4 regions of the Robertmurraya sp. GLU-23 genome follow, and region 1 is predicted to be linked to each of the others. Evidence: riboswitches for the same ligand, from Rfam matches in the RefSeq annotation. Region 1 holds a riboswitch; each other region holds the start of a gene.

Region 1 (7,659 bases):
CCCGAATCCATTCAGGAAAGCGAATATCATAGCATATCAATCCTGCAAATATGTGATTGTCGAGCGCAAATATGCCTTTTGTACTTCCAGATTGAAGATGTTCATGCTCGTTCATTAGTTTAAAAAGATGCGCTTTGCTGTATGTGGAAACAAGTTCACCTTCGTTATTTATGACAAGCAATTTGTTATACACACCGTTGTTTTCTTGAGAAGCAACAGAGCCACCAACAATATGCACACGATGTTGTTTAGCTAATTTTTGCAAAAATTCAATGCTCTTTTTTGCTTCCACATCTGCAAGAACATCGAGTCGGGTTAAGTCATAGCCTGTCGTCCACAGTTCTGGAAGGATGACTAAGTCAGGTTTTTCAGCCATGGCTGACTCTATTAATCTTTCCGCTTTTTGAAAGTTTTCTTCTACATTTCCAAAGCTTATGTCCATCTGAATACAAGAAACTCTCATAAGAAACCACCTTTTCTAAAAAAAATTAGTAAAAATACTTTACAAGTTGTCATTTACGATATACATTTGTGACTAGTTTTTCAATATAAACATTGCCAATTGCCCGAAAATATAAAGTAGGTGGAAAAATGATGATATATCCTCAATCAAAATTATTAAAAAGCTTACCTAAACAATTCTTCGCTTCACTTGTAGCAAAAGTAAATAAGCAGATCAGAGATGGTCATGATGTGATAAACCTGGGTCAGGGAAACCCTGATCAACCGACAGCTTCACATATCGTAAAAGCCCTGCAAGTGGCTGCAGAGAATCCGAATAATCACAAATACTCTCCCTTCCAAGGCTTCGCGTCATTAAAAGAGGCGGCTGCGACATTTTATAAAAGAGAATATAACGTAGATATCAATCCAGAAAAAGAAGTTGCCATCCTTTTTGGAGGAAAAGCTGGGCTTGTTGAAATCCCACAATGCCTATTAAATCCAGGTGAACATGTTCTCGTCCCTGATCCGGGTTATCCTGACTATTGGTCGGGGGTAGCTCTAGCACAAGCAGAAATGATAACCATGCCATTGAAAGAAGAAAATCATTTTCTTCCTGATTATACGGCTCTATCAGATAGCGAGCTAGAAAAGGCAAAGCTCATGTTCTTAAATTATCCGAATAACCCGACAGGCGCAATAGCAAATGCTAATTTTTTCGAGGATACAGTCGCGCTTGCCAAAGAGCACGAGATTTGTGTTGTTCATGATTTTGCATATGGAGCGATAGGCTTTAATGGTCATAAACCGATTAGTTTCCTACAAACAGAGGGTGCAAAAGACGTCGGGATTGAAATTTATACGTTATCTAAGACGTATAATATGGCTGGTTGGAGAGTAGGCTTTGCGGTTGGAAATGAAAGTGTCATTTCAGCTCTTAATTTGTTGCAAGACCATTTATATGTAAGTCTTTTTGGAGCTGTCCAAGAAGCGGCAGTTGCAGCATTAACTGAGTCTCAAAGTTGTGTACGAGAGTTAAATGTATTGTACGAATCTAGAAGAAACGTGTTTATCGGAGGACTTCAAGAATTAGGTTGGAATGTAGTAGCTCCGGAGGGGTCATTTTTTGCATGGCTAAAGGTTCCTACCGGTTATACATCGGAACAATTTTCAGATCTATTACTAGAAAAAGCACATATTGCTGTTGCCCCTGGAGTTGGGTTTGGTTCATGGGGTGAAGGCTATGTACGAGTGGGGCTGTTAACCTCGGAAGCGCGTTTGCGAGAAGCGGTTGAAAGAATATCAAAGCTCCAAATTTTTAGTTAATGTATTGACAGTCGAATTAAATTCTGGAATAATCAAAATCAATTGAAAGTATAAACAATAATTCCATAATGAAAACATTCGTTTTCTTATCAAGAGCAGGTGGAGGGACGAGCCCGACGAAACCCGGCAACCGACTTACAAGGTTTGTAAGCACGGTGCTAATTCTTGCAGCAAAGGCTGATAGATAAGGAGATGTTAGTTTACGATACTAACCTCTTCCTGATGACAAGAAGAGGTTTTTTTATGTCTATACGTATAAGAGAGAAAGGACGAAAGCAAATGAGTGAGATCATCGCAACGTACTTGGTGCATGACGCTAAACACAACCCTGAGAAAAAAGCAGAGGAAATTGCGCTTGGTTTAACGGTTGGTTCATGGACTCAATTACAAAAGCTTGAGCAAGAACAATTGAAAAAATATAAAGGTAGAGTTATTTCCACAGAAAAATTACACATAGATGAACAGACGAATGAAACGGTAGCGGTGTTAAAAATCGCCTACCCTTCAAATAACTTTTCGCTAGATCTTCCAGCTATTTTAACAACGGTGTTTGGAAAGCTGTCTCTTGACGGGAAGATTAAGCTGTTAGATCTTGATTTTTCAAAAGAGTTAAAAACGGCTTTTCCAGGTCCTAAGTTTGGTATTAATGGTCTAAGAGAGAAGCTAGGGGTATATGATCGTCCGTTATTGATGAGTATTTTTAAAGGAATTCTAGGGAGAGATCTTTCATTCCTTTTTAGCCAATTGCGCGAACAGGCATTGGGTGGAGTCGATTTTGTAAAAGATGATGAAATACTTTTTGACAACCCATTAACTCCTTTTGAACAAAGAATTACTGGTGGAAGAGAAGTTCTGCAACAGGTCTATGAAGAAACAGGACATCGTACCTTATATGCTGTGAATTTGACAGGACGTACGTCTCAATTAATTGACAAAGCTAAGAGAGCAAAAGAACTTGGCGCGGACTTACTATTATTTAATGTGTTTGCATATGGTCTTGATGTTCTTCAGGAATTACGAGAAGAAGAGGGTGTCGATCTTCCGATTATGGCACATCCAGCTGTGAGTGGAGCACTCACTTCGTCTGATGTATACGGAATTTCTCATTCCCTACTACTTGGAAAATTGTTGCGTTACGCTGGAGCCGACTTGTCTTTATTCCCATCTCCATACGGTTCGGTGGCTTTGGAAAAGAAAGCAGCATTATCGATTGCTGAAGCATTAACAGATCAATCAGAACCTATGAATAAGAGCTTCCCAGTGCCTTCAGCTGGTATTCATCCTGGACTTGTTCCACTTTTACTACAAGATTTTGGCTTAGATAGTGTCATTAATGCTGGTGGTGGCGTTCATGGGCATCCGGCAGGAGCGAAAGGTGGAGGTCTTGCTTTCCGCCAAGCGATTGAGCTATGTCAAAAAGGTCTGCCATTGAGAGAAAACTCACAGCAATATCCTGAGCTTGCAACCGCAATCGAACTGTGGGGAGTTACTGAGGTGGCGAAACCATCATGAGTAAGAAAATAGCTGTATTTTGTGATTTTGATGGCACGATTACTGAGAAGGATAACATTATTGCCATTATGAAAAGATTTGCACCTCCCGAATGGGAAGCGCTAAAAGACGCCATATTATCTGAGCGTATTTCAATAAGAGAAGGAGTGGGAAAGCTTTTCTCTTTGCTTCCTTCTTCAAAAAAAGAAGAAATCATTAAGTATGCGATTGAAAATGTTAAAATTCGCGAAGGATTTCCTGATTTTGTGAAGTTTTTGAAAGAGCAGGATATTCCCTTGTATATTGTTAGTGGTGGCATTGATTTTTTTGTATATCCCATTTTACAAGCTTACGGCCCTTTTTCAGGAGTGTATTGTAATGCTGCTGATTTTAGTGGTGAATATATCAATATTCTTTGGCCAAATGCATGTGATGAGCAATGCCAAAATGATTGTGGATGCTGTAAACCTAGTATTATACGTGGACTTAAAGAAGATTTCTACAAAGTCGTTATTGGTGATTCAGTAACAGATTTGCAAGCAGCAAAGCAGGCTGATCTTGTCATTGCCAGAGAGTTTTTATTAGAAAAATCAAAAGAGTATGGATTGAATCATAGAGAGTTTGTTGATTTCTATGATGTGATCAAACATATGTCGAAGGTTGAGGAGTTGATTGGATGAGTCTGTTAACAGAACGTTGGGATGAACTTGCTGATGTGAAGGATGAGCTTGCTGTTCGAGATTGGTTTATGGGAACGAGCGGGAATTTAGCCATAAAAGTTAGTGACGATCCTTTACAATTCCTTGTAACAGCAAGTGGTAAGGATAAGAGAAAAAGAACGTCAGAAGATTTTTTACTTGTCGATGGCAATGGAAAGCCAGTAGATGAGACGCATTTGAAGCCTTCTGCTGAAACACTCTTACATGTAGAAGTTTATCAAAAAACATCAGCCGGTTGCAGCTTACATGTTCATACCGTTGAAAATAATATCATATCTGAATTATATGGTGATCAAGCTGAAATAACTTTCACGGGTCAAGAGCTAATTAAAGCTTTTGATTTATGGGAAGAAGATGCCGTCCTTAGGATTCCAATCATCAGTAATCCAGCACATATTCCTACATTAGCACAGGAGTTTAGTGAGCATGTAAAAGAGGATAAAGGCGTAGTGTTAATCAGAAATCATGGAATAACGGTGTGGGGGAAAAATGCATTCGAGGCAAAAAAACTACTAGAAGCATCCGAATTTTTATTTCGCTATCATCTAAGACTTTTAGAATATAAAAAATAAAATATTAAAGGAGAATGAAAAAATGGCACATATCGTATTTCAAAGTACAAAAGAAGAGATTAGAGATCAAAAAGAAGTGGCAGCGTTTTTACAATCTCAAGAGGTAATCTATGAGCACTGGGATATTACAAAACTGCCTAGCAATCTTCAAGAGAAATATATTTTAACGGATGAAGAGAAAGCAGAAATCCTATCTGTATTCTCAACTGAAATTGCAGAAATTTCAGAGAAGCGTGGATACAAAGCACAAGACGTTATTTCTCTTGCTGAACACACTCCAAATCTAGAGCAATTATTAACGAACTTCCAACAAGAACACCACCATACAGACGATGAGGTCCGCTTTATTGTTAGTGGACACGGAGTGTTTATTATCCAAGGATTAGATGGTGAATTTTTTGAGGTGTTTTTAAACCCTGGAGATCTTATTTCAGTACCACCGAATGTTAGACATTATTTTACCCTGCAAGAGGATAGAAAAGTAGTTGCCATCCGTATTTTTGTAACAACTGAAGGATGGGTTCCAATCTACGAAAAGAGTGAAATAGAAGCTTAAAAATAGTTTTCAAGGCACTAGAGTCTATACTCCTAGTGCCTTTATTACTTTTGATGCATAAAATCGATAATTGTCGAAAAGTAATAGGAGTTTTAGGGTGTTTTTTGTCGTATTCAGAAATATTTAGAAAAATTTGTCTTATTTTGCGATTCTATTTACTTTTATTCAAATTCTTGCAATAATTCATCAAGTGATCAATTTTTATTTGGGGATTTAAGGAGTATTAGGAGGTTAACGGGGTGCAGCAGAATAGCAGTGAAATGCTTGCCACGATTCAACAAATGAGAGAGAAAATGATTGAATCTGCACAAGCAAATGGTCTAGGTGGGGAAGAGACAATTGAGTGTAGTCAGGAGCTGGATAAGCTAATTTTTGAATATCAATGCTTATCAAAAGAGAAGAAGAGCAAAAAAGAGATAAGAATTACCAGAAAACAAGCTATGTTTGTTTGGCCTAATAACATCATATGCGTTTAAATAGATAGAAAAGGAAGGAGACGATTGCGCTCCTTCCTTTTTTGTAAGTTATATCTAATGGATGGCTCGTTTTTTAAATCTACCGCCTCTAACTTCGGCAATGTCTGCAACAGCTAGAAAGGCATTACTATCAAGATCTTCTACAATGAGCTTGAGCTTTGCTTCTTCAAGTCGTGTAATGACACAGAAGATCACCTTTTTATCGTCTCCTGTATAGGCTCCTTCTCCAGTTAGGAAGGTGACACCCCGTCCGAGTCGGGCCAAAATCGCATCACCAATTTCTTTATACTTATCGCTAATGATCCATGCAGACTTTGATTGATCTAACCCTTCAATAACGATATCAATGGTCTTAAAAGCAATAAAATAAGCTAGAATCGAATACATCGCTCGGTCCCATCCAAACACAAAACCCCCGGTTCCAAAAATAAAAATATTAAAAAACATGATCACTTCTCCAACAGAAAAAGGAATCTTTTTATTAATTAATATGGCAAGGATTTCTGTACCGTCTAGTGAACCTCCATAACGGATGACGATCCCTACACCTGCCCCTAAGGCAATTCCTCCAAATACGGTTGCTAACAGGATGTCATCAGTAAAAGCAGGAACAGGATGAAGATATACGGTTGTGATTGATAATATGGTGATAGCGAAGAGTGTAGATAGTGCGAAGGTTTTTCCAATTTGTTTATATCCGATGAAAAAGAATGGAACATTTAAAATGAAGATTATTAGACCAATATTTATAGCAGTAATATGAGACAAAATGATTGAAATCCCGACGATTCCACCATCCATAATCTGATTAGGTATAAGGAAAATTTCTAATCCTACAGCCATCAGAATAGCTCCAATAAAAATAAAAATGGCTCTTTTAATAATACTCTTTTTCGGTAATTTTTTGTGCTGTATATGGTTCTCTAAATTCATTTGAATAGCTTCATGAACAAGTTGTTTTTCCATTAAGTCACCTCCATTATTATTGATCCTTGTTTTTTATTATACAATAAATCGTTTCTATGTAGGTAAATCTGGAAGTCACATAATTACATACATGATATTTACATGACATCTGTGATTTTTATCATATGGAAAATATTCAATTTCTTTTAATATAGTAACTATAATGGTAAGTACTGTATCATTCCCTTCAAAAAATAATTGTTATTCCATCATAGTCGTTAACCCCCACCATTTATATTTGTAAATATACAAAAATGAAGATTCCGTAAGAAATCTTCAACTCATATTATATCAATTTTGAAAACGCATACAAAATTATATTATTCACATAAAATATCAATTAATTTGTTTGTACTATGCCCGCAAAACGATACATATATCGTTATTACGAAGCTTTGCAAAATATATATAGGTGATTTAGCCATTAGTCATTAAGGAGGGGATTTTTATGCATATTGTAGTGTGTGTCAAGCAGGTACCTGACACAAAGATCATTAAGATTAATCCTAAGACGAATACGCTTGATCGTCGAAGTGCACCAGCTATTTTAAATCCGTACGATGCACATGCTGTTCAAGAAGCAGTTCGGATGAAGCGTCTCATCAAAGATGATGTATATATTTCTGTTTTATCAATGGGTCCACCACAAGCAAATGCGATTATTAAAAAAAGCGTGGAAATTGGTGCTGACGAGGGATATTTAATTTCTGACCGTGCATTTGCTGGTGCAGATACATTAGCAACCAGCTACGCATTATCAAAGGCTTTAGATAAAATCGCCAGTATCAGACCGATTGATATGGTCCTTTGTGGAAAGCATGCAATTGATGGAGATACAGGGCAAGTGGGACCTGGAATTGCAAGAAGATTAGATATTCCTCCAGTTACGAACGTGATCGAAGTAACAGAGCTTAATGAAAAAGAGCAAAGTGTAATTGTTAAGAGAAAGCTGTCAGGTGGTTACCAGTTGCTCCAAATTCAAATGCCATGTTTATTGACTGTAGAAAAAGAAATCAATGAGATTGAATATTCTCCTCTTCCTAATATGTTAAAAGCTGCAAGGTACGAACCAGTTGTTTGGACGGTAAACGATTTAGAAGATGTGGACCGTA
Region 2 (7,659 bases), on a different contig from region 1:
CTCTCGGTTGAGGAAACAAAATTTCTCTACTTGTACACACCATTATGTGGTACATGCCAAGTAGCAGGAAAAATGCTCAGGGTCGTTGAACAGCTATTGCCACAACATAACTGGTTAAAGGCAGATCTGAATTTTGTTCCAGCGTTAGCTGAGCAATATTCGATTGAGTCTGTTCCCTGTTTACTTGTTATAAGAAACAATAAACTAGTTAAGAAAATTTATGCTTTTCAATCGGTACCATTTTTATATGAAAGTTTAAAATCATTTTAGGAATCAGACGGTACTAGTCTGATTTTTTTTATTTGCGGATGCACGAATCCCTTCGACAGTAATAGCAATTTCGTTCAAAAAGGTGACATATTTCTCGGGAAATGAACTCTAACTACAGCATTCGATACAAAGCTTGTTAGGTACCCCTGACAAACGCCCCGAAAATTTGTCGAAAAGATATTAAAGGTAAGCCTTCTCTCAGAGTGGAATATATATGTATCCGTATATTTAGAGGAGGAAGACCGATGCATGTTCAGTTACAAAGAACAGTGAATGAATGGAATAACCGTAGTCATTTACTGCCTTTTTTAAAGAAGGCACCCGTTGTTATTTGTATTAGATCAGAAGATGAGGCCTTCTTTATCCATATAAATAAGGGGAAAGTTGAACTTCTATTCGAAAAAGATCATCATCATATTGACGCACATCTTCAAGGAAAGAAGGAAGATATTATATCCTTGCTCCGTGGGGAAATCAAACTCAGACAAGCAACATTATCAAATTTTATTTCCTTACAATCCTCGTTTAGAACAGCTTTATACTTAGAAACGTTGTTCTTTTTAGTAAAGCCATATAAGCATGCCAATAATATTTGAAATTTTTCTGAACTTTCTAAAATATTATTGACTTGTCAATTTTACCCATGATACCATCATCTACGTGATTAATAAAAATTCTTATAAAGAGTGGTGGAGGGACTGGTATGACAGAACAGAAGAAGTATCGGTTAGAAACACTTGGTGTCCATGGTGGATTAAGTCCAGATCCTACTACAGGAGCAAGAGCAGTACCGATCTATCAAAACAATGCTTATCAATTTAAAAGCACTGAACATGCTGCTAATCTCTTTGCACTTGCTGAACCGGGATATATTTATACACGCATTCATAATCCAACTACTACAGTGTTCGAAGAAAGAGTGGCCCTCCTTGAAGGTGGAGTAGGAGCACTCGCTGTATCGAGCGGAATGGCAGCGATTACACTGGCGATCCTAAATTTGGCTGAAGCAGGGGATGAAATCGTTGCAGCTTCGAATCTATATGGAGGTACATATAATCTATTTGCTATAACATTACCTAAATATGGTATCAATGTGAAGTTTGTCGATTCAACCAATCCAGAGAATTTTAAGCAAGCTATTACAGAGAAAACAAAGGCGATCTTTGCAGAGACCATTGGAAACCCAAGCTTGCGAATTCTGGATATCGAAAATGTCGCAAAGATCGCACATGATGCAGGTATTCCTCTTGTTATCGATAATACCTTTGCGACTCCTTATTTATGTCGTCCAATTGAGCATGGTGCAGATATTGTTATTCATTCGGCAACAAAATGGCTTTTAGGGAATGGTACAACTCTTGGGGGTATTATCGTGGATGGCGGAAAGTTTGATTGGAATTCGGCGAAGTTTCCTGGATTCACAACCCCTGATGCCAGCTATCATGATATTGTATATAGTGAAGCAATTGGTGCTGCAGCTTATATTGTAAAAGCAAGAGTTCAATTGCTACGTGATCTAGGTCCAGCATTAAGCCCTCAAAATGCCTTTCAATTCACTCTAGGTTTAGAAACTTTGCATGTGAGAATGAAGGAGCATGTGGCAAATACGAAGAAGATCGTAGAGTATCTAGAAGCACATCCAGCGGTTAATTGGGTGATGTATCCAGGAAATGAGAAGCATCCAGACTACGAGCTTGCGAAGAAATACTTACCTAAAGGAGCAGGTTCTGTCGTTGTCTTTGGAATCGACGGAGGGCGAGAGGCTGGAGCAACGTTTATAAATAGTCTCAAACTTTGGGCACATGTTGCCAATGTTGGTGATGCAAAAAGCTTAGTCATTCATCCTGCAAGCACAACTCATCAACAGCTTGACACAGAGGGGTTAAAAGCAGCAGGCGTTCCAGAGGATTTAATTCGTCTCTCGATTGGGATTGAAAATGTGGAGGATTTAGTTGAAGATTTAGAGCAAGCGATTACATTAGCGACAGGAAAAACCTCGCTTACTAGCCATGTGTAATCCATAAGATTTTTGTCGAAATTTATCGTTGACACTCCCGTTTTTCCATGATAAGATAGCACTCGTGATTAAGACTACAACTAAAAAAGTTCATATAGATTGATAAGCTCTTATCAAGAGAGGTGGAGGGATGTGCCCTATGAAGCCCGGCAACCGTCAAATTATTGAAATGGTGCCAATTCACACAAAGCGTATTGCTTTGATAGATGAGAGAAAGGTGATACTTTCTGCCTTTCTGCTCATGCAGAAAGGTTTTTTTTATGTTCATTTAGAGTGCTCTCATTCGAATAGGAATGAACCGGATGATAGAACCTAAGTTGTATTGTACCTTTCTGTAGCATGACAGCATGTAGTTTTATCAGAATAATCGGAAATGGAAGGGGGAGAAACCTTTGATCTCGATAAAAGACGTAAAAAAGATTTATTCTTCAAGACAAGGAAAAGTAACGGCTGTTGATAATGTAAACTTAGAAATTACTGAAGGAGAAATCTTCGGTGTAATTGGTTATAGTGGCGCAGGGAAAAGTACGCTTATTCGTATGCTGAATGGGTTAGAAATTCCTACTGAGGGATCCGTTATTGTGGCAAATAATGAAGTATCGAAAATTAAAGGTAGTAGCCTTCGTAAAGCTAGACAGGAAATAAGCATGATATTCCAACATTTTAACCTTTTATGGTCTCGAACAGTAAGAGAAAATATTGCATTTCCACTTGAAATTGCAGGAGTTCCTAAAGGGCAAAGAATGAAAAGAGTAGACGAGCTTATTCGTTTGGTTGGATTAGAAGGAAGAGAAGACGCTTACCCTTCTCAATTGAGTGGTGGGCAAAAACAAAGAGTAGGAATTGCGAGAGCACTTGCTAACAATCCCAAAGTTCTCCTTTGTGATGAGGCAACATCTGCTCTTGATCCACAAACAACAGATTCGATTCTAGAGCTATTAGTTGATATTAATAAGCGTTTAGGTTTAACCATCGTCCTTATCACTCATGAAATGCACGTCATTAGAAAGATTTGTCATCGTGTAGCTGTTATGGAAGGTGGAAAGGTTGTTGAACTCGGCCCAGTACTTGACGTATTTAAGCATCCTAAGGAAGAAATTACGAAACGATTTGTTCAGCAAGTAACAGAACCTGAAGAAACGAAGGAAACAATTGAACACTTATTAGAACTGTATCCGCATGGTACAGTCGTTCAACTAGGTTTTGTTGGAGAAGCAGCAGAGCAACCGCTGATTACGAACCTTATTCGCCATTACCAGGTAACTGTAAATATCCTGCAAGGGAAAATATCACAAACACAAAATGGTTCTTATGGAACGCTTTTTATCCACTTAGATGGGGAAAGGGAAGAGCTTTCAAAGGCCATTGCATATATCGAATCACAACAGGTTGGAGTGGAGGTGATTTCGAATGCTTGAGACACTTTTACCAAACGTGAACTGGGAAAAAATGATTGAAGCAACGAATGAAACCCTGTATATGACAGCTATATCAGTTGTTATTACATTTGTTCTTGGTTTAATTTTAGGACTTTTATTATTTTTAACAGCTAAGGGTAATATTTGGGAAAATACATTAGTGAATAAAGTGATCAGTTCTGTCGTGAACGTCTTCCGCTCGATTCCCTTTATTATATTAATTGTTCTTTTGATTCCTTTTACAAAGCTTATACTAGATACGATGATTGGTGAGAATGCAGCTTTACCGGCTTTAATTATTGGTGCCGCTCCGTTTTACGCGAGAATGGTGGAAATCGGATTGCGTGAGATTGATAAAGGAGTTATTGAGGCAGCTAAATCAATGGGTGCTAAAACTAGCACGATTATCTTTAAGGTGCTTATTCCTGAATCATTGCCAGCTTTAGTATCTGGTATTACGGTTACGGCTATTGCTTTGGTGAGTTATACAGCAATGGCTGGTGTGATTGGTGCGGGTGGTTTAGGAAACCTAGCATATCTCGAAGGGTTCCAGAGAAGTCGTAGTGACGTAACCCTTGTGGCTACTGTTATCATTTTAATAATTGTGTTTATTATCCAATTTATTGGAGATTCTATAACATCAAAACTAGATAAAAGATAGGAGAGACAAAAATGAAGAAATTTTTAAGCTTATTTTTATCATTAGCAGTTGCTTTAGTTCTAGCAGCTTGCGGTACAGCAAATGATGATGAGTCAAACGGTGGTGAAGGTGAAGAAGCAGCAGAAACAACTGAATTAGTAGTGGGAGCTTCTAACGTACCTCATGCTGAAATTCTAGAAGAAGCAAAATCGCTTTTAGAGGAAAAAGGAATCGAATTAAAGATTGAAACGTTCCAAGATTACATCCTACCTAACCAAGCGTTAGAATCTGGTGATCTTGATGCAAACTATTTCCAACACATTCCTTACCTTGAGTCTCAAATGGCTGAGCATGGCTATGATTTTGCTAATGCTGGTGGAATTCATATCGAACCAATGGGTGTGTACTCTAAAAAGTACGAGAGCTTAGATGACCTTCCTGAAGGAGCACATATCATCATGAGCAGCTCAGTAGCAGACCACGGTCGTATTTTAACCATGCTTGAAAAAGAGGGATTAATTACTCTTAAAGAAGGCGTAAACAATGTAGAAGCAACGGTTGAAGATATCGCAGAAAACCCTAAAAACCTTCACTTTGACACAGAGTATGAAGCATCATTATTACCACAAATTTATAACAATGATGAAGGTGATGCAGTACTTATCAACTCAAACTATGCAATCGATGCAGGTCTGAACCCAATTGAAGATTCAATCGCAATCGAAGACAAAGAGTCTCCATACGTAAACGTAATCGCAGTACGTAAAGACGACGAAAACTCTGAAGCAATTAAAGCTTTAGTAGAAGTGTTACACTCAAAAGAAATTCAAGATTTCATTCTTGAAAAGTATAAAGGTGCTGTAGTACCTGTATCAGAATAATAAAAAATGCAGATGTCTCTTTAAGAGGCATCTGTTTTTTTGTAATAATTTGTGTTGTTTCAAGGATACTAACATATGTGATACTACATAACTTAAAGACTGGAGTGGGACAAATGGATCAAGGATTTATTGCAAATAATCCGAGTGAAGAAGCTCTACATGATTATAAACTAGGACTTGGCACGTTTACGCAAAAAATGCCAGATATCGCTAGCCATTTTAATTCATTTACAGAAGCATGTTTTAAAGAAGGAGTCTTGTCTCAAAAACAAAAGCAATTAATTGCATTAGGAATTAGCTTATATTCTCAGGATGAATATTGCATCATCTACCATATCAAAGGATGTATGGATCAAGGGGCAACTGAGCAAGAAATTCTTGAAGCAGTGGGCGTTACAGCAGCGTTTGGTGGTGGAGCCGCTCTGAGCCAGGCTGTTACACTTGTCCAAAATACAATGGATGATTTTAATCAATTAAAACAGTGAGTTAAGCTCCTATCGAGAGTATTTGGCTAGAAAACACTGGAAATCATAAGGTGAGTTTTTCTAACAAAGTCTTAGCTGTATACATCCTTAAATATCGTGTTTTTTCGGCTTTGTTCCAAAGAATTGACCTGTGTTACGATAGATGTGACCAAAGAAAGTCGAATAAAGCGATATTTGGAAGGGATGGATTCATTATCAGTCAACTAAGGTTGAACTACACGAGTGAGATGGAAAAGGCGATGTATGCAGCTCATGGAGTGGGATTTGAAACCTACAGTCGAAGGCATAAGGTTAGAATGAAAATTGAAAAAGCAAGGCAACAAAACTATCTGCATAGTCAAAGAATGATTGCAGATTTGGATCGTAGGGTTCATGCCTAGTAGCTTGTATATTATATAGAAGAAAAAAGAGCCAGTGGTGAATTCCACTGGTTTTTTTGTTGAGCCAGTGGTATCGTACATAGAAAAGATAGTCGGAGAAAAAAATAGGTAGGTAATATGTCGAGATGAGGTTCATAAGAGTTGATATCACATTTCATTTGTTATAAGATTGTAATGAGAATAAAATGAGAATGAAAATAAAGTTTTTATAGCAAAGAGATAACTAATTTTCTTTCAAATTATGGAGGTAATAGATATGTCAGGGTCAACTTTATCCATTAAGGATTTACATGTGTCAATCGATGAGAAAGAAATTCTAAAAGGGGTAACTCTTGAAATTAAGGGTGGAGAAATCCATGCAATCATGGGACCTAACGGAACAGGTAAATCTACTTTGTCTTCTGCAATTATGGGACATCCTAAATATGAAGTAACTTCTGGTTCCATCTCTCTTGATGGAGAAGATGTACTTGAAATGGAAGTGGATGAGCGTGCACGTGCTGGTCTATTCCTAGCGATGCAATACCCAAGTGAAATTAGTGGGGTAACAAATGCGGACTTCTTGCGTTCAGCTGTTAACAGCCGTCGTGAAGAGGGAGACGAAGTTTCTTTAATGAAATTTATCCGTCAAATGGACAAAAACATGGAGTTTTTAGAAATGGACCCAGATATGGCTCAACGTTACTTAAACGAAGGGTTCTCTGGTGGAGAAAAGAAGCGTAACGAGATTCTGCAATTAATGATGATTCAGCCAAAGATTGCAATCCTTGACGAAATCGACTCTGGATTAGATATCGACGCGTTAAAGGTTGTTTCAAAAGGAATTAACGAAATGCGTAGCTCTGAGTTTGGTTGCTTAATGATCACTCACTATCAACGTTTATTAAACTACATCACACCTGACTTCGTTCACGTAATGATGCAGGGACGTATCGTTAAATCTGGTGGCCCTGAGCTTGCTCAACGTTTAGAAGCTGAAGGATATGATTGGATTAAAAAAGAGCTTGGCATTGAGGACGAAACTGTCGGGCAAGAAGCGTAAGTTAGGGGGACCAGACATGACTACAGAAACCGTATTACCATTCGATAAGGAATATGTGACTTCTTTTTCAAAAGAGATGGGTGAGCCAGCTTGGTTAACAGAACTTCGCGTAAATGCGTTAGCCTCAGCTGATAACCTCTCATTTCCAAGACCTGATAAAACAAATATTACAAAGTGGAACTTTACTCAGTTCGATAAGCATATCGTTAAGAGTGAAGATTATTCTACTCTTGCTGATCTTCCGGAAGAAGTAAAATCATTGATCGGTACAGAAGAAGGCGAGAAAACATTATATATCCAACGTAATAACCGCCCAACAATTCTTTCTGTTTCAGAGGAATTGAAAAATCAAGGCGTGGTATTCGTAGATATCTTTACTGCTGCTCGTGAGCATGGGGATCTTTTACAAAAGTACTTCATGAAAGACGGTGTAAAGGTTGATGAGCACAAGCTTACTGCTCTTCATGCGGCATTAATGAACGGTGGAGTGTTCCTATATGTTCCTAAAAACGTAGAAGTTTCTGCA
Region 3 (7,659 bases), on a different contig from region 1:
ATTCTCAAGCAGGATGGTACCCTCTGTCGGTTGAAATAAACCTGCTATGATAGAAAGTAGGGTTGTTTTTCCGCATCCGCTCGGACCAAGGAAGGAAATGAATTCTCCTTCCTCGACTTCGAGTGAAATGTCGGAGAGGGCCGTTGTAGCTGAGGTCTTAGTAAAATACGTGTGATGAATATGTTTTAGCTTTAATAAGCTCATAGTCGGCCACCTCGAAATTTAATGATTTTATTTCATTACCTCTTCGGCAATTTGGGTATTTACAAGCACACTGTGATCCACTCTCTTAGGTAACTCGCCTGCTTCGTCCATAATATTTTGAAGGTTTTCCCACTCTGCTTCATCTAGCACTGGGTTTGTTGCGTAAGAGCCCTGGCTCTTGTAACGGTCAACCACCGTCTCAATTAAAGCTAAGTCTGTATCCTCGAAGTAAGGAGAAATGGCTTCTGCGATATCTCTTGCAGAATTTTCAGCTACCCATTTTTGTGCTTTATAAATGGCTCTTGCGAATTTTTCAACAGTTTCTTTGTTTTCCGTCATATAGCTTTCTTTTGACATAAATGTTGTATATGGTACCATGCCTGACTCTGTACCGAATGAAGCGACAATATGGCCTCTTCCTTCCTGTTCAAACACACTTGCAGTTGGTTCGAAAAGCTGAACAAAGTCGCCCGTTCCAGAGGCAAAGGCACTGGAAATATTGGCAAAATCAATATTTTGGATCAGGTTCAGGTCGTTATGTGGATCAATACCGTGTTGTTTTAGAACGAATTCTCCAACCATTTGTGGCATACCGCCTTTTCTTTGACCTAAAAAGGTGGATTCTTTCAACATCTCCCACGAAAAGTTATCAATTTTTTCACGAGATACAAGGAAAGTACCATCTGTTTGTGTTAGCTGGGCAAAGTTGATGACTGGGTCATTTGCTTCCTGAGCATAAACGTAAATAGATGTTTCAGATCCAACAAGAGCAACATCAATACTATTTGATAACAAGGCAGTCATTGTTTTGTCTCCACCTGAGGTAGTGGTTAACTCAACATCTAATCCTTCTTCTTCAAAAAAACCATTTTCTATCGCAACATATTCAGGAGCATAGAAAATGGAACGGGTTACTTCACCAATGCGTACTTTTTGGACTTCTTCCTTGCTGCAGGCAGCAATTGGTATAATGAGAATGACAACTAAGAACATGGAAAAGAAAATCTTAAATGACTTTTTCATTTTATGGATAACCTCCTTAATAGATAAACTTTTTTATGTGAATGGTTTGTGAGCCTAACATATCGTATGAAGTCGAAAAAAATGTGTGAATGCCTAGATTAAAAACATGTGTAAGGAAGTGTAACAGAAGGTATGTATACTCTTGAAATTGTTGATAGGGAGAGGTTTCCATCGCCTCATCCGCATGTCGAGTTATCGATCATAACGTATTATTCGGAAGGATATAAGGTGAAAGGAATGTTAGCAGAACCTAAAGGAGAGGAGCCTTTAGAGGGTTTTTTATATTTAAGGGGTGGAATAAAAAGCGTAGGAAAGGTAAGGCCATCTAGGTTGGTGCAATTTGCTTCGGAAGGCTTTATTGTATTTGCCCCCTACTACCGGGGAAATCAAGGAGGAGAAGGAAATGAAGATTTTGCTGGAGATGATCGAGAAGATGCATTTGCTGGTTATCGTATCTTACAGCAGCATTCAAGAGTGAAAAGGGTACATGTATTTGGGTTCTCACGTGGTGGGGTGATGGCATTATTAACTGCCATCAAGTTTCCAGATACGGCCTCTCTCGTTACCTGGGGTGGAGTAAGTGATATGAATCTTACATATATGGAAAGAGAAGATTTGAGAAGGATGATGAAGAGAGTCATTGGTGGTACACCGACGAAATATCCAGAAAGATATAAATTTCGCACTCCATTGTATGATATTGAACAATTGCGATGTCCAACTTTAATCATTCATGGATCGAAGGATCAAAATGTAAGTGTGGACCATGCGCGAAGATTGGAAGAGAGATTAAAGGATAAACGTCGTTCAGTAGAGAGCTGGTATTTTGAGGAGTTGACACATTATTTTCCTCCAAGTATTAACCGAAAAGTTGTGACAGACTTAACTCAATGGATGAAAAAACAGTCATAATAATGATAAAATATAAGAAAAGGAGTGGAGAATTATGGGTATGCCATTAGAACTTAATACAATGATTGTTACTAAGGGTAGAGAAAAGCGACTTGAGGAAAACCTGTTTACAATAACCAAAGAAGGATATCGCTTATATCCAATAGACATTCCTGTCGAGGTAAGAAGAACGATGGATGGGGAAGTAAGTGGCATGGCAAAAATTAAAAAAGTAATTTTAGAAAGTGAAAAAACGACGATCGAGTATCAATTGATATCCTTACATTCATCTAATTAAAAGAGCGTAATCGACTGATTACGCTCTTTTTTAAAAATTATACTAAAGGACCGCCTTCTTCGATAATCTGTACTGAAACATTTGCGAATTTTTTGAAGTTATCTTTGAATTTAGTGGCTAATTCGTTCGCTTTAATCTGGTATGCTTCTTGGTCAGCCCATGTTCGGTTTGGCTGAAGAACATCATCCGGAACACCAGGAACATGAAGGGGAATCTCCAATCCGAAAATAGGATCTTTACTTGTTTCTACATGGTTTAGTTCCCCTTCGAGAGCGGCCTGTACCATGGAGCGGGTGTATGATAGCTTCATTCTACTTCCGACTCCATACTCGCCACCAGTCCAGCCTGTATTCACTAGATAAACCTTCGCATTATGTTCGTCAATCTTGGACCCTAGCATTTCTGCATAGCGAGTTGCTTCTAATGGTAGGAAAGGGGAGCCGAAGCATGTTGAAAATGTTGCTTGCGGTGAAGTGATTCCTTGTTCCGTACCAGCAAGTTTTGAAGTGTAACCGCTTAAGAAATGGTACATCGCTTGTTCCTTAGATAGCTTTGCAATAGGAGGCAGTACCCCGAAAGCATCTGCTGTAAGGAAGATAATGGTATTTGGATGTCCAGCGACACTTGGATCCACGATATTGCTTATAGATTGGATAGGATAAGCAGCGCGTGTATTCTCAGTTAATGTTCCATCATCATAGTCAGCGACTCGTGTTTCTTTATTCAGCACGACATTCTCTAACACAGATCCAAAATGAATGGCGTCGAAGATTTGAGGTTCTTTTTCTCTTGAAAGATTAATGCACTTAGCGTAGCAGCCTCCTTCAATATTAAAGACACCGTTAGCTGACCAGCCGTGCTCATCATCTCCGATTAGGCGTCGGTTTGCATCAGCAGATAAGGTCGTTTTACCTGTTCCTGATAAGCCAAAGAATAAAGCGACATCTCCTTCAACGCCGACATTTGCTGAGCAGTGCATAGGTAGAATATTATTTTCAGGCAATAAGTAGTTCATGATAGAGAAAATGGATTTCTTCATCTCGCCTGCATATTCTGTGCCACCGATTAATACGGTCTTTCTTTCAAAAGAGACTATAATAAAAGTCTCAGACTTGGTACCATCAATAATAGGGTCTGCTTTAAAGTTTGGAGCCGATATGACTGTGAATTGTTCTTCATGAGTCAAAAGCTCTTCTGCTGTTGGTCTAATGAATAACTGATGGGCAAATAGATTATGCCATGCAAACTCGTTGATCACTTGAATGGGTAGACGATGTTTCTTATCTGCGCCAGCAAACCCTTTGAAAACAAATAACTCATCTCTATCTTTCAAGTAACTTAGTACTTTATTATATAAACGTTCGAACACTTCTTGAGAGATTGGTTGGTTAACAGCTCCCCAATCAATCTTGTCCTTTGTAGAGGCTTCTTCAACAATGTATTTGTCTTTCGGAGACCGACCAGTATATTTTCCTGTTGTTGCTCGAACAGCTCCTGTCGAAGTTAAGACTCCTTCGTTTCTAGTAAGAACCTTTTCGACTAATTGTGGTACAGATAGTTGCACATGCACATGACCAGAGGCTAACAATTCGCTTAATTGGTTAGAAATACGGACAGAGTTCATCTGATGACTACCTACCTTTATTTGTTATTTTTTAATTAGTATAACACATTAACTTAATTAGTCTATACTATTTATAAAAATATTAGAGGGTGCAAGAAAAAACATCGTATACGACCTATTTTTAAGCCTTTTTATTACATAAAACGATGAATGGGAGTCAATAGTCTATACTATTAAAAGAAGGGACAAATTCAAATGGGAACGATCGTGTTATATGATGCTAAGTGTCAATGGAAATGTAATTATAATAGTTGCTCATTATTTAAAGAATGAACCAACTATTTTTCATAAAGATATTGACAGTATTTGACGTGATACGGTATTATTCTACATTGAACGGATACTCTCTTATCCCGAGCTGGTGGAGGGACAGGCCCTATGAAACCCAGCAACCTGCTTTAATAATTAATTACGATGACTGTAATTAATATAAAAGAGAAGGTGCTAACCTGAGGCAAGGATTTTAGTCCTTGAACGATAAGAGCGAAAGGCGCAAATTACTTTGCTATCACCCTTTCCTCAAGCAGGGAAGGTTTTTTATTTTGCATAAAGTTTTTATTTGGGTGGGTAATTTTTCAAACCTTCATAATAAAAATGGCATGTTTATTTCATACTACTTAGGGAATGAGTTCCGTATCAAATGGAAGGTTTTGTTTATGTTGATATAATAAGCATACCTTTTTCTCAAGTATAAATAAATAGGAGGTCAGGAGATGTCAAAAAAACGTCGTTTATTTACATCCGAGTCAGTTACTGAAGGTCATCCAGATAAAATCAGTGACCAAATTTCAGACTCAATTTTAGATGCTATTTTAGCAAAAGACGCAAATGCTCGTGTTGCTGCAGAAACGTCAGTAACAACTGGGTTAGTATTAGTTGCTGGGGAAATTACAACCTCTACATACGTAGATATTCCAAAGATTGTTCGTGAAACCATTAAGGAAATTGGGTACACTCGTGCAAAATATGGTTTCGATTCTGAAACATGTGCGGTTTTAACTTCAATTGATGAGCAATCAGCTGATATTGCAATGGGAGTTGACCAAGCACTTGAAGCGCGTGAAGGATCAATGTCTGATGAAGAAATCGATGCAATTGGAGCAGGTGACCAAGGGTTAATGTTTGGTTTTGCTTGTAACGAGACAAAGGAGCTTATGCCTCTTCCGATTTCTTTAGCACATAAACTAGCTCGTAGATTAACTGAAGTTCGTAAGGATGATATTCTTCCTTACCTTCGTCCGGATGGAAAAACTCAAGTTACCGTTGAGTACGATGAAAATAATAAACCAGTTCGAATTGATACAATTGTAATTTCAACCCAGCACCACCCTGAAGTAACGTTGGAGCAAATTCAACGTAATCTTAAAGAGTATGTTATTAATCCTGTTGTACCAGAAGAGTTAATTGATGAAAATACAAAGTATTTCATTAACCCAACAGGTCGTTTCGTTATCGGTGGACCACAAGGTGATGCTGGATTAACAGGACGTAAGATTATTGTTGATACGTACGGTGGATATGCTCGTCACGGTGGCGGTGCATTCTCTGGTAAGGATCCTACAAAGGTTGACCGTTCAGCTGCTTATGCTGCTCGTTATGTAGCAAAGAATCTTGTTGCTGCAGGTCTAGCAGATAAAGTAGAAGTACAGCTTGCCTATGCAATTGGTGTTGCACATCCAGTATCTATCTCTATTGATACATTTGGTACTAGCGAAATAAGTGAAGAAGTTCTTATTGAAGTAGTTCGTAATAACTTCGATCTTCGTCCAGCTGGAATCATTAATATGCTTGATTTAAGACGTCCTATCTATAAGCAAACAGCTGCTTATGGTCACTTTGGTCGTACAGATGTAGATCTTCCATGGGAGCGTACAGATAAAGCTGATACACTTCGTAAAGAAGCTCTTGAAAGATAATTTTAAATAGTAAAAATTCAGCCGGGAGTTACAGAAAATTTGTAACTCCCGGTTTTTCTTTTCGTCTATAAGGGTATGGTGGTTTAGAAGCAAAAAGGGATGTAAACAATGGGTAGTAAGCTTGAATTTTTAGGAAATGGTCAATTTGACAGTGCGATTCGATAATTTTAATGGTAGTATTAATAGGTATTCTTTCTGAATGGAAGATTAAACTCGTAAGAACGGAGTAGGTGAGTTACATACATGTGTGGTTTTATTGGATGTGTTCATGACAAATCGCAAGTGTTTAGTGATGGACAAAAACAACAATTTGAAAATATGAATAATGTGATTACGCATCGCGGACCTGATGATGACGGATATTTCTATGATTCTCATGTTCAATTTGGGTTTCGTCGTTTAAGTATCATTGATATAGAAAGCGGGCATCAACCCCTTCATTTTGAAAACGAAAGATACTGGATTATTTTTAACGGTGAAATTTATAACTATGTAGAGTTAAGAGAAGAACTATTGGCAGAAGGAATCACCTTTGCAACAAGCTCAGATACAGAAGTAATTATTGCTTTGTATAGCCATCTGAAGGAAAAAGCGGTGGAGAAGCTTCGTGGAATGTTTGCCTTTGTAATTTGGGATAAGGTTGAGAAGACGCTTTATGGAGCACGTGATCCATTCGGCATTAAGCCTTTCTTCTATTTTGATGACGGGGAAAAGATATTCTTTGCATCTGAGAAAAAGAGTATTTTACTGGCACTGCAGAACGATGTATTAAACTATGATTCTTTGCAGTATTTCTTAACGTATCAGTTTGTTCCTGAGCCTTATACGATGTCAGAAGGTATTTCAAAATTAGAACCAGGGCACTACTTTACAAAGAAAATCGGATCTGAAATGGAAATTAAGCGTTATTGGAAGGCTCATTTCCACCCAGTAAGAAAATCAGAGAGTGATTTTGTAAAGGAAATTAAAGATGTTCTTTTTGATTCTGTCAAAATTCATATGAGAAGTGATGTGCCTGTCGGTTCGTTCCTTTCTGGTGGAATTGACTCTTCGATCATTGCTTCCATTGCAAAAGAATTCCATCCGGCGATTAAGACATTTTCTGTAGGTTTTGATCATAATGGGTTTAGTGAGATTGATGTTGCTAAGGAAACGGCTGATAAGCTTGGAGTAGAAAATATTAGCTATATCATTACTCCAGAAGAGTATATGAATGAAGTACCGAAGATTATGTGGCATATGGACGATCCGCTTGCAGACCCTGCATGTGTCCCTTTATATTTTGTGGCACGTGAAGCTCGTAAGCACGTGACGGTGGTTTTATCTGGAGAAGGTGCAGATGAGCTATTTGGTGGCTACAATATTTATAGAGAGCCTCAGAGTCTAGAGGTGTTTAATAAAATTCCACAGGTTGGAAAAGCGTTTTTACGTTTGCTAGCGAAAATGATGCCAGAGGGAATGCGCGGGAAGAGCTTTATTGAACGTGGTTTGACTCCTTTAGAAGAACGTTATATCGGAAATGCAAAAATGTTTAGTGAGCTTGAAAAGAGTGATCTTCTAAATACGTATAACAAAGGTTTAGATTTCACCAATATTACAAAGCCTCTTTATAAAGAAAGTGAAGGCTACGATCCAGTTGACCGTATGCAGTATATAGATATTCACACATGGATGCGTGGAGATATTTTATTGAAGGCTGACAA
Region 4 (7,659 bases), on a different contig from region 1:
GACCTTTTCTTCAAGAGCCGCCTTCATTTTCTCTGCAAAGTCATTCATTGCAAATAATACATTTACACCAATATATCCTGCATCCTTCTTCACAAGCGCTTTAGCTTGACGAATATGGTTTCTCATTTCTTCAACGGAAATCCCTGTACCAGAAATTATGCCAATTCCACCTGCATTTGCAACAGCAGATGCAAGCTTGCTAAGGGAAATTCCAACACCCATGCCACCTTGAATAATCGGAGCTTTCGGAAGCATATGTCCGATTTTTAACTGAGGAAAATTCATGATTATCACCCATTTCTTTTAATCTCCATTAGATTCTAGCATGTAGTATGGGAAAATGATGTGATATATATTACTAGGTACTAAAAATTGATAATAATAGTTGATAACATTTTGTGAACATTGAATAAAAATGTTCCATTTGGATAAAAAACCCCTTGTTCTGTTAGACAAGGGGATCAACAAAGGTTTCCAGTGATAGAATTGCGGTTAATAGATCGTCTGAAGTAAAGTCCTTCTCCAAGTAATGAATGGACTCATCAGAAGCTACTGTTCTCTCGGCGATTGCTTTGAGTTTTTCGAGATCATCGTGGTTTAGGCCTAGATCTCTTAATAGTATTGGAAGCTCTAAAGCTTTGTAGAAAGGCAGAAGAGAGGCAACTTCTTCTAAATTCTCCTCGAGCACTAGCTGAACAAGTATACCGTATGCTACTTTTTCACCGTGTAATAGATGATGGGTTTCTTGAGCTACCGTTAATCCATTATGAACCGAGTGGGCAGCAGCAATTCTCCCGTACCGGTCTCCGAATCCACCGACCATTCCACCAGCTACAATGATCGTTTCAATTACTTGAAGAAAAGCAGGTGAAGAAGTGTTTGCTTCCATCGCGTTCAGTGCAGTTTGACTATGTTCAAGTAAAACAATCTGGCAAAGCCTCGCACTTTGATGGGCGATTTTTACAGGCAACGGAAGGTCTTGTAAGTCGCGTACTAACACATCAGCTTCGTACCATTTGGCCAATGTGTCTGCAATCCCTGCTCGAACATATTTAATTGGTGAATGAAGAATGATACGCGGTTCTATTAAGACGATTAATGTACTTTTCGGAAAAATGGTGTAATGCGTGAATTCGCCTTCTTCTGTATAAAACACGCTTAATGGAGTCCAAGCAGCGCAGGTGGAGGCAAGAGTCGGGATAAGAATGGCTTCTTTGTTTGTTTCATTTGCCACTGCCTTTGCCAGATCAAGCACTTTTCCTCCGCCGATACCGATGATGGCGTCGATATTTGTACCACTGACGATCGTAGAGATTCTCTGTACTTCAATTAATGAGCACTCCCCCCGATAGGAAACAAAGGTGAGCTTTACATTTGACATATTTGGAAAATAGGATGCTGCTGCTCTCCAAGATTGTTCTCCGTGAATGACTAAGCAGTGATGAATTGAATTCAAGAGAAGTAGATTTTCAAGGTCATTTAACGAACCCTCATGACATGCATAATAGGAGGGAGCACCACGCACTTCGAGTTTTGTCATTGTCTTCATTCCTTTCTAGTAAAAACAACGCCGGTAAGGGCGTTGTTTTTTACTAGTTTATCAATTAGCGATTTACCATCCATTCAGGTTTACCAAAGCCTTGGAAGTCCTCGTCGATGATGGTTTCAAATTCTTCTGATTCAACAACTTCTTTCAGATCTTTTGCAAATTGGCTGTCAATATTCTTTGTGTCAACTACCACACGGTTACGGTATTGATCTGGCATATTTTCAAGCTGTAATGCGTCTAATAAGTCCATTTTTGCTGCTAAAGCGAAGTTACCTGGTACAGCAGCAAGGTCCACGCTGTCAACCGCACGTGGTAGCTGAGCTGCTTCAATTGGTTGGAATACTAGATTTTTTACGTTCTTTTCTACGTCTTTTTCTGAAACCGTTAATGGGTCAGCATCTGCGTTTAATGTGATTAACCCAAGATCTTCTAAAATTAAGAAAGCACGTGCTGCGTTTGTTGGGTCATTTGGAATAGCTATATCAGCACCCTCAGCAATTTCATCTATAGAAGTAAACGTATTTGAGTAGATTCCCATTGGTGCAGTTGGTACGGAAATAACATCAGTTAGTTCAATCTTATTTTCTTTTGCGAAGTTTTCCATGTAGATTTTGTGCTGGAATAGGTTCGCGTCAATGTCTCCCTTGGAAAGAGCGAGATTTGGTTGAACATAGTCACTGAATTCTACTACTTCTACTTCATAGCCTTTTTCCTCTAATAAAGGCTTAATTGCGTTTGAAACCATGTCACTATATGGACCAGAGGTTGCTCCAATTTTCACTTCTTTTTTCGTAGTTGCACTTTCCTCAGAAGAAGAAGCTTCCTCAGAACTTCCACCGCAAGCTGCAAGAGCCGCAATAGCAATCAAAATGACAAAACTCAAAAATAACTTTCTCATCGTAAATATTCCTCCAATAGTTTTATGGTGTCTGTCACCCTTCGTGGACAGTTGGTGCGTTTTTGTCCTTCTGGGATGGACAGTGGTCACATGTGATTTATTTTTTGTTTACTGCTTTTGCTAGTCGGTCACCGAAAAATTGGATGAGCTGGACTAAACAAATTAGGATGATAACGGTGGTGATCATGACGGTGTTGTCGTATCGGTAGTACCCGAACCGGATGGCAAGGTCCCCAACACCACCACCGCCAACAATTCCAGCCATCGCGGAGTAAGCGACTAAACTAATAATCGTAATGGTCACGCCTTGGATGATCCCTGGTTTGGCCTCTGGAAGAAGAACCTCCTTGATGATCATCCACGGGGAAGCTCCGACCGCGACCGCTGCCTCAATCACTCCTTTATCTATCTCACGCAGTGACTGTTCTACCAATCTTGCAAAGAAAGGAATCGCAGCTACTGAGAGTGAAACAGAAGCGGCAGTTGGCCCAATTGTTGATCCAGCGATCAAGTCAGCCAATGGTAAAAGGGCAATGAGCAAGATAATAAACGGGACCGAACGAATCATGTTCACTAAAAATCCAACAATCTGATTAAATAGGGAATTCTCTAAAAATAATCCGCGGTCGGTAACAAACAATAGGACTCCCACGGGCAATCCGACAATCATAGCTACCACAATCGATATTCCCACCATATAAATCGTTTCAAAAAAGGCTTTGTTTAAATCGGGTAGCAACTCTATTAAGCTATCAAGCGGCATCTCGGATCACCTCCAAGCTTTCTGTGCGAGATGTGATATATTGAATCGCATGTTCTACTTCAGCGGTGTCACCTGTAAGTTCCATAATGAAGATTCCAAGTGGAGTGTCTTTTATGTACTCGATTTTGCCGTGTAAAATATTGCCCTTCACTTGGTACTTCTGTAGTGCATCTGAAATCACTGATTCTTCAGCAATCGCCCCGCGGAAATGAATCTTTACAATTTTTCCTTTGCTTGAAGATAGCAAGTGTTCTGGTAAATCAAATTGTAGAATGGTATTAATGAATTCCTTGGTAAGTTCGTTTATTGGATTTGCGAACAAGTCATACACTGGCCCTTCCTCAACAATTCGCCCGTCCTGCATAACTGCCATTCGGTCACAAATCTCTTTTACGACTTCCATCTCGTGTGTAATCAGTACAATTGTTAACCCTAACTCTTGGTTAATCTTTTTTAACAAAGATAAAATCGATTTCGTCGTGCTCGGGTCTAGGGCAGAGGTAGCTTCATCACAAAGGAGAACGGAAGGGTTATTCGCTAACGCTCTCGCAATTCCTACTCGTTGCTTTTGTCCACCGCTCAACTGAGACGGATACACATCACGCTTATCTGACAAGCCAACCATATCAAGTAGCTCAGTTACTCTTGCATCAATCTCTGCTTTCGATTTATAAGCCGCTTTTAGAGCAAAAGCTACGTTTTCAAAAACCGTCTTTGAGCTTACGAGATAGAAGTGTTGGAAAATCATCCCGATTTTCTGGCGAGCACTTCGTAGCTCCTTTTTTCGCAGTGACGTAAGAGAAACCCCGTCGATCTTAACTTCTCCTGAGGTAGGAGCCTCCAATAAATTCAAACAGCGTAGTAACGAACTTTTTCCAGCGCCGCTATACCCTACAATTCCAAAAATTTCGCCTTTGTTCACGGTTAGTGACACATGGTCCACACCTATTACTTCACCTTTTTTTGTTTGATAGACTTTCACCAAGTCTTTTACTTCGATCATTCATGTCACCCCTTAAGCTATAAAAATACAAAAAAACCTCTTTCCAGTCAGAAAGAGGCATCGTTATATATACGACTTATCTTTCAGAATGGAATCATTCTGTAGGAAGTGGCACCGTTCCATGAAATGGAGGTTGCCGGACGTCATAGGGCCTAATCCCTCAGTCACTCTTGATAAGTAAAAGGTCTTATTAATTTGTTACATGAATCATAAATCTAATAGGGGAGAAGTGTCAACAGCTGTTTTTGATAGAGGGAAGTGTAGGCAACGCTTACATAACTGAGGCTGTAGGCAGGAAAAAAATTTATAAAAATAAAAAAACACCCATCCACAAATCGTGAATGAGTGTCGAGAAATGATTAGATTTTCATAACTCCACCGGTGCTAGCAGATGTTACAAGCTTTGAATAACGAGCAAGATAACCCTTTTTCACCTTTGGTTCAAAGCCTTTCCAGTTAGCTTTACGCTCGGCCCATTGTTCGTCAGAAAGAACAACGTCCATGGAACGAGCGTCAACATCGATGACAATTTGATCTCCATTTTGGATAAACGCTAATGGTCCACCTTCAGCTGCTTCTGGTGAAGCGTGACCGATAGACAATCCGCGTGAAGCTCCAGAGAAGCGGCCATCTGTTACAAGAGCAACCTTCGCACCAAGTCCCATTCCCATGATTTGAGAAGTTGGAGCTAGCATTTCAGGCATACCAGGTCCACCTTTTGGACCTTCGTAACGGATAACAACTACGTCGCCTTCTTTTACTTTTCCGTTTGCAATGCCGTGAAGGGCTTCGTCTTGTGAATCAAATACAACAGCCGGTCCTTCATGGCGGTTTCCACCTGTAATTCCACCTGTTTTAATGATGGCACCATCTGGAGCAAGGTTACCAAACAATACAGCTAGGCCACCCTTTTCGCTATGTGGGTTATCAATGGAATGAATGACATCGAAGTTCTTTACATCACAGCCAGCGATATTTTCACCGAGTGTTTTCCCTGTCACCGTTAATGTATCTAAGTGAAGAGCTCCTTCTTTCTTAGATAATTCGTTTAGAACCGCAGACACACCACCCGCTTCATGCAAATCTTCAATAAATACATCAGAAGCAGGAGCAAGCTTAGACAAATGAGGAACACGAGCCGCTACTTCATTGATTCTTCCGATTGGATAATCGATTTCTGCTTCATGAGCTAATGCTAATGTGTGAAGAACTGTATTAGATGATCCACCTAATGCCATATCAAGGGCAAACGCGTTATCGATTGCTTTTTCTGTAACGATATCACGAGGCTTAATATCCTTTTCAATCAGTTCCATTAACTGAGTTGCTGATTTCCTAACGAAATCTCTACGCTCAGGCGCTACAGCTAAAATTGTTCCATTACCAGGAAGAGCCAATCCAAGAGCTTCTGCTAAACAGTTCATCGAGTTTGCTGTAAACATACCTGAACAAGAGCCACATGTCGGGCAACCAAACTGTTCTAATTCTAAAAGTCCCTTGTCATCAAGTTTTCCAGCTTGGTATGCACCTACACCTTCAAATACAGAAGAAAGTGAGATCTTTTTGCCTTCACTAGTCACTCCAGCCTTCATCGGTCCACCACTTACGAAAACAGTAGGGATATTTAAACGAAGTGACGCCATTAACATACCTGGAGTAATCTTGTCACAGTTTGGGATACAAACCATTCCATCGAACCAGTGAGCAGCGACAACCGTTTCAACTGAATCAGCAATAATTTCACGGCTTGGAAGCGAGTAGCGCATGCCGATATGACCCATTGCAATTCCATCATCGACACCGATTGTGTTCATTTCAAATGGAACTCCACCTGCTTCACGGATAGCATCTTTGACAATTTTTCCAAACTCTTGTAAGTGCACATGTCCTGGTACGATATCGATGTAGGAATTAACTACCGCGATAAATGGTTTACCAAAATCCTCTTCTTTTACCCCAGCCGCACGCAATAGGCTTCGGTGTGGTGCACGATCAAATCCCTTTTTTATCATATTACTTCTTAATTCTGCCAATCTAATTCCCTCCCAATCTATCAAAACACGATGGTGTTAATGTTTTAAATTATTTAAAAATTTTAACAAATAGAATGAGACTTGTAAAGAAAGATGACAGAACATTGATTTGGTAGATTTTGAGCGAAGGGGAAATTTATGAATAAATAATAGCTTTTCCACACTTCCTACCGTATTGATAGTACAAAATACCTATGATACTATTGGGATATTGTATGTTGAAGAATGTCGAAAAGAGGCAGAGTATGAGGAAGAAATGGTTAATGAAATGCAGCAATATTTTGGTTGTAATAGCATTACTAGTGACTCCATTAAGTAATGTTGTATCAGCGGTGACTACAGATGCGGGCACACCCATTACAACCCAATTTATCCCTTATGAAAACAGTGAGGGACAAATCATGTACGATCCTACCAATGAGCCAGGTATTTCTCCAGATGAAGTAGATTTTACTAGCGGGAACGATGGCCGGAATGAGGTAGGAGACAAGCCAAGCTTTTATGTGTATGGAGACTCGGACAATCTTTATTTTCGCATGAGATTGTTAGGGGATCCATATGATCGCAAAGGTGGCTTTTTATCATCGGTCTGGAATGTGGATATTCTAGTAGATGAGTCGCACCGAGCAACCGTTGGGATTGATGGGAAAAGCCCACATGAGGACTATCTGTTTGTAGCTAGTCCTGACAAGGAAAAGGTATTGAAGGTAACAACAACAGACTCAACAGGTTCTGCTGTTCCCGGAACTAGCATTTCGGATGCAGAAAATGGACATTATTTTTTAGATTTTAAAATCCCGATTTCAAAAATAAAAGAAATCATCCCTGATTTAGATACGAGTAAGCCGAACGTATCATTTGGTTTTAATACCTCTAAATCTGCTAATCTACGAGTTATTAATAAGGATGGATTAGAAGCAGCTGAACAGGGCGCAAATGTGAAGCTTGTGCCGTTTGGAATTTATAAGCCAACAATCCTGTTTGATCCAATTATGACATTTGACGATCCTAATCCGGCTATTAGTGGTATTACGACAAATGCGGTAAATGGTAGTACGGTCACGCTTATGGCAAACAGTAAAACCTATACTGGAACTGTAATGGAAGGTAAGTGGAGTATCCCAACGGATTTACCAACTGGAACCTTTAATGCCACTGCCACAGTTATGAACGAAGAAGGCAATATGGCAACAGCGAAGAGTACGATACAAATAGGGAAAGAAATTTCTATTGATGGACCTGCTGTTGAAAGGCTTTATAAATTTCCCGTTAACGTTACAGGAAAATTCCTTAACTCAGATAGTGGGAATAAACAAGTAGAACTTGTAATTACGAATGTTACCAAAGGAGGAACTGTAACATCCAAACCTGTTAACCCCTCAAGTAACTTATGGACAGTTCCAACAAGTTTTG

What was found. Region 1 has a riboswitch for S-adenosylmethionine ahead of ACVBAX_RS04540 (2,3-diketo-5-methylthiopentyl-1-phosphate enolase). Riboswitches for the same ligand answer to the same signal wherever they lie in the genome.
Region 2: linked by a shared signal. The riboswitch ahead of ACVBAX_RS18260 (methionine ABC transporter ATP-binding protein) and the one ahead of ACVBAX_RS04540 (2,3-diketo-5-methylthiopentyl-1-phosphate enolase) in region 1 are both predicted to bind S-adenosylmethionine.
Region 3: linked by a shared signal. The riboswitch ahead of metK (methionine adenosyltransferase) and the one ahead of ACVBAX_RS04540 (2,3-diketo-5-methylthiopentyl-1-phosphate enolase) in region 1 are both predicted to bind S-adenosylmethionine.
Region 4: linked by a shared signal. The riboswitch ahead of ACVBAX_RS18465 (methionine ABC transporter ATP-binding protein) and the one ahead of ACVBAX_RS04540 (2,3-diketo-5-methylthiopentyl-1-phosphate enolase) in region 1 are both predicted to bind S-adenosylmethionine.

What each region holds. Positions count from the first base shown of each region.
Region 1 is NZ_JBRKCV010000002.1:46,549-54,207, forward strand. It holds gene ACVBAX_RS04530 (carbon-nitrogen family hydrolase) at 1-463, opposite strand, end outside; gene ACVBAX_RS04535 (aminotransferase class I/II-fold pyridoxal phosphate-dependent enzyme) at 592-1,767, shown strand; SAM riboswitch class I at 1,851-1,958, shown strand; gene ACVBAX_RS04540 (2,3-diketo-5-methylthiopentyl-1-phosphate enolase) at 2,047-3,279, shown strand; gene ACVBAX_RS04545 (2-hydroxy-3-keto-5-methylthiopentenyl-1-phosphate phosphatase) at 3,276-3,938, shown strand; gene ACVBAX_RS04550 (methylthioribulose 1-phosphate dehydratase) at 3,935-4,549, shown strand; gene ACVBAX_RS04555 (1,2-dihydroxy-3-keto-5-methylthiopentene dioxygenase) at 4,572-5,105, shown strand; gene ACVBAX_RS04560 (Spo0E family sporulation regulatory protein-aspartic acid phosphatase) at 5,345-5,581, shown strand; gene ACVBAX_RS04565 (YitT family protein) at 5,636-6,514, opposite strand; gene ACVBAX_RS04570 (electron transfer flavoprotein subunit beta/FixA family protein) at 6,996-7,659, shown strand, end outside.
Region 2 is NZ_JBRKCV010000013.1:51,264-58,922, reverse strand. It holds gene ACVBAX_RS18275 (thioredoxin family protein) at 1-270, shown strand, start outside; gene ACVBAX_RS18270 (hypothetical protein) at 516-866, shown strand; gene ACVBAX_RS18265 (O-acetylhomoserine aminocarboxypropyltransferase/cysteine synthase family protein) at 974-2,287, shown strand; SAM riboswitch class I at 2,395-2,500, shown strand; gene ACVBAX_RS18260 (methionine ABC transporter ATP-binding protein) at 2,680-3,705, shown strand; gene ACVBAX_RS18255 (methionine ABC transporter permease) at 3,698-4,366, shown strand; gene ACVBAX_RS18250 (MetQ/NlpA family ABC transporter substrate-binding protein) at 4,378-5,226, shown strand; gene ACVBAX_RS18245 (carboxymuconolactone decarboxylase family protein) at 5,340-5,711, shown strand; gene ACVBAX_RS18240 (hypothetical protein) at 5,762-6,091, shown strand; gene sufC (Fe-S cluster assembly ATPase SufC) at 6,348-7,133, shown strand; gene sufD (Fe-S cluster assembly protein SufD) at 7,150-7,659, shown strand, end outside.
Region 3 is NZ_JBRKCV010000017.1:58,810-66,468, reverse strand. It holds gene ACVBAX_RS20565 (ABC transporter ATP-binding protein) at 1-204, opposite strand, end outside; gene ACVBAX_RS20560 (ABC transporter substrate-binding protein) at 232-1,227, opposite strand; gene ACVBAX_RS20555 (alpha/beta hydrolase family protein) at 1,360-2,139, shown strand; gene ACVBAX_RS20550 (DUF2584 domain-containing protein) at 2,174-2,416, shown strand; gene pckA (phosphoenolpyruvate carboxykinase (ATP)) at 2,454-4,040, opposite strand; SAM riboswitch class I at 4,386-4,524, shown strand; gene metK (methionine adenosyltransferase) at 4,754-5,956, shown strand; gene asnB (asparagine synthase (glutamine-hydrolyzing)) at 6,200-7,659, shown strand, end outside.
Region 4 is NZ_JBRKCV010000013.1:98,918-106,576, reverse strand. It holds gene ACVBAX_RS18485 (NAD(P)H-dependent flavin oxidoreductase) at 1-285, opposite strand, end outside; gene ACVBAX_RS18480 (iron-containing alcohol dehydrogenase family protein) at 449-1,540, opposite strand; gene ACVBAX_RS18475 (MetQ/NlpA family ABC transporter substrate-binding protein) at 1,605-2,447, opposite strand; gene ACVBAX_RS18470 (methionine ABC transporter permease) at 2,545-3,210, opposite strand; gene ACVBAX_RS18465 (methionine ABC transporter ATP-binding protein) at 3,200-4,213, opposite strand; SAM riboswitch class I at 4,287-4,393, opposite strand; gene ilvD (dihydroxy-acid dehydratase) at 4,573-6,246, opposite strand; gene ACVBAX_RS18455 (Ig-like domain-containing protein) at 6,492-7,659, shown strand, end outside.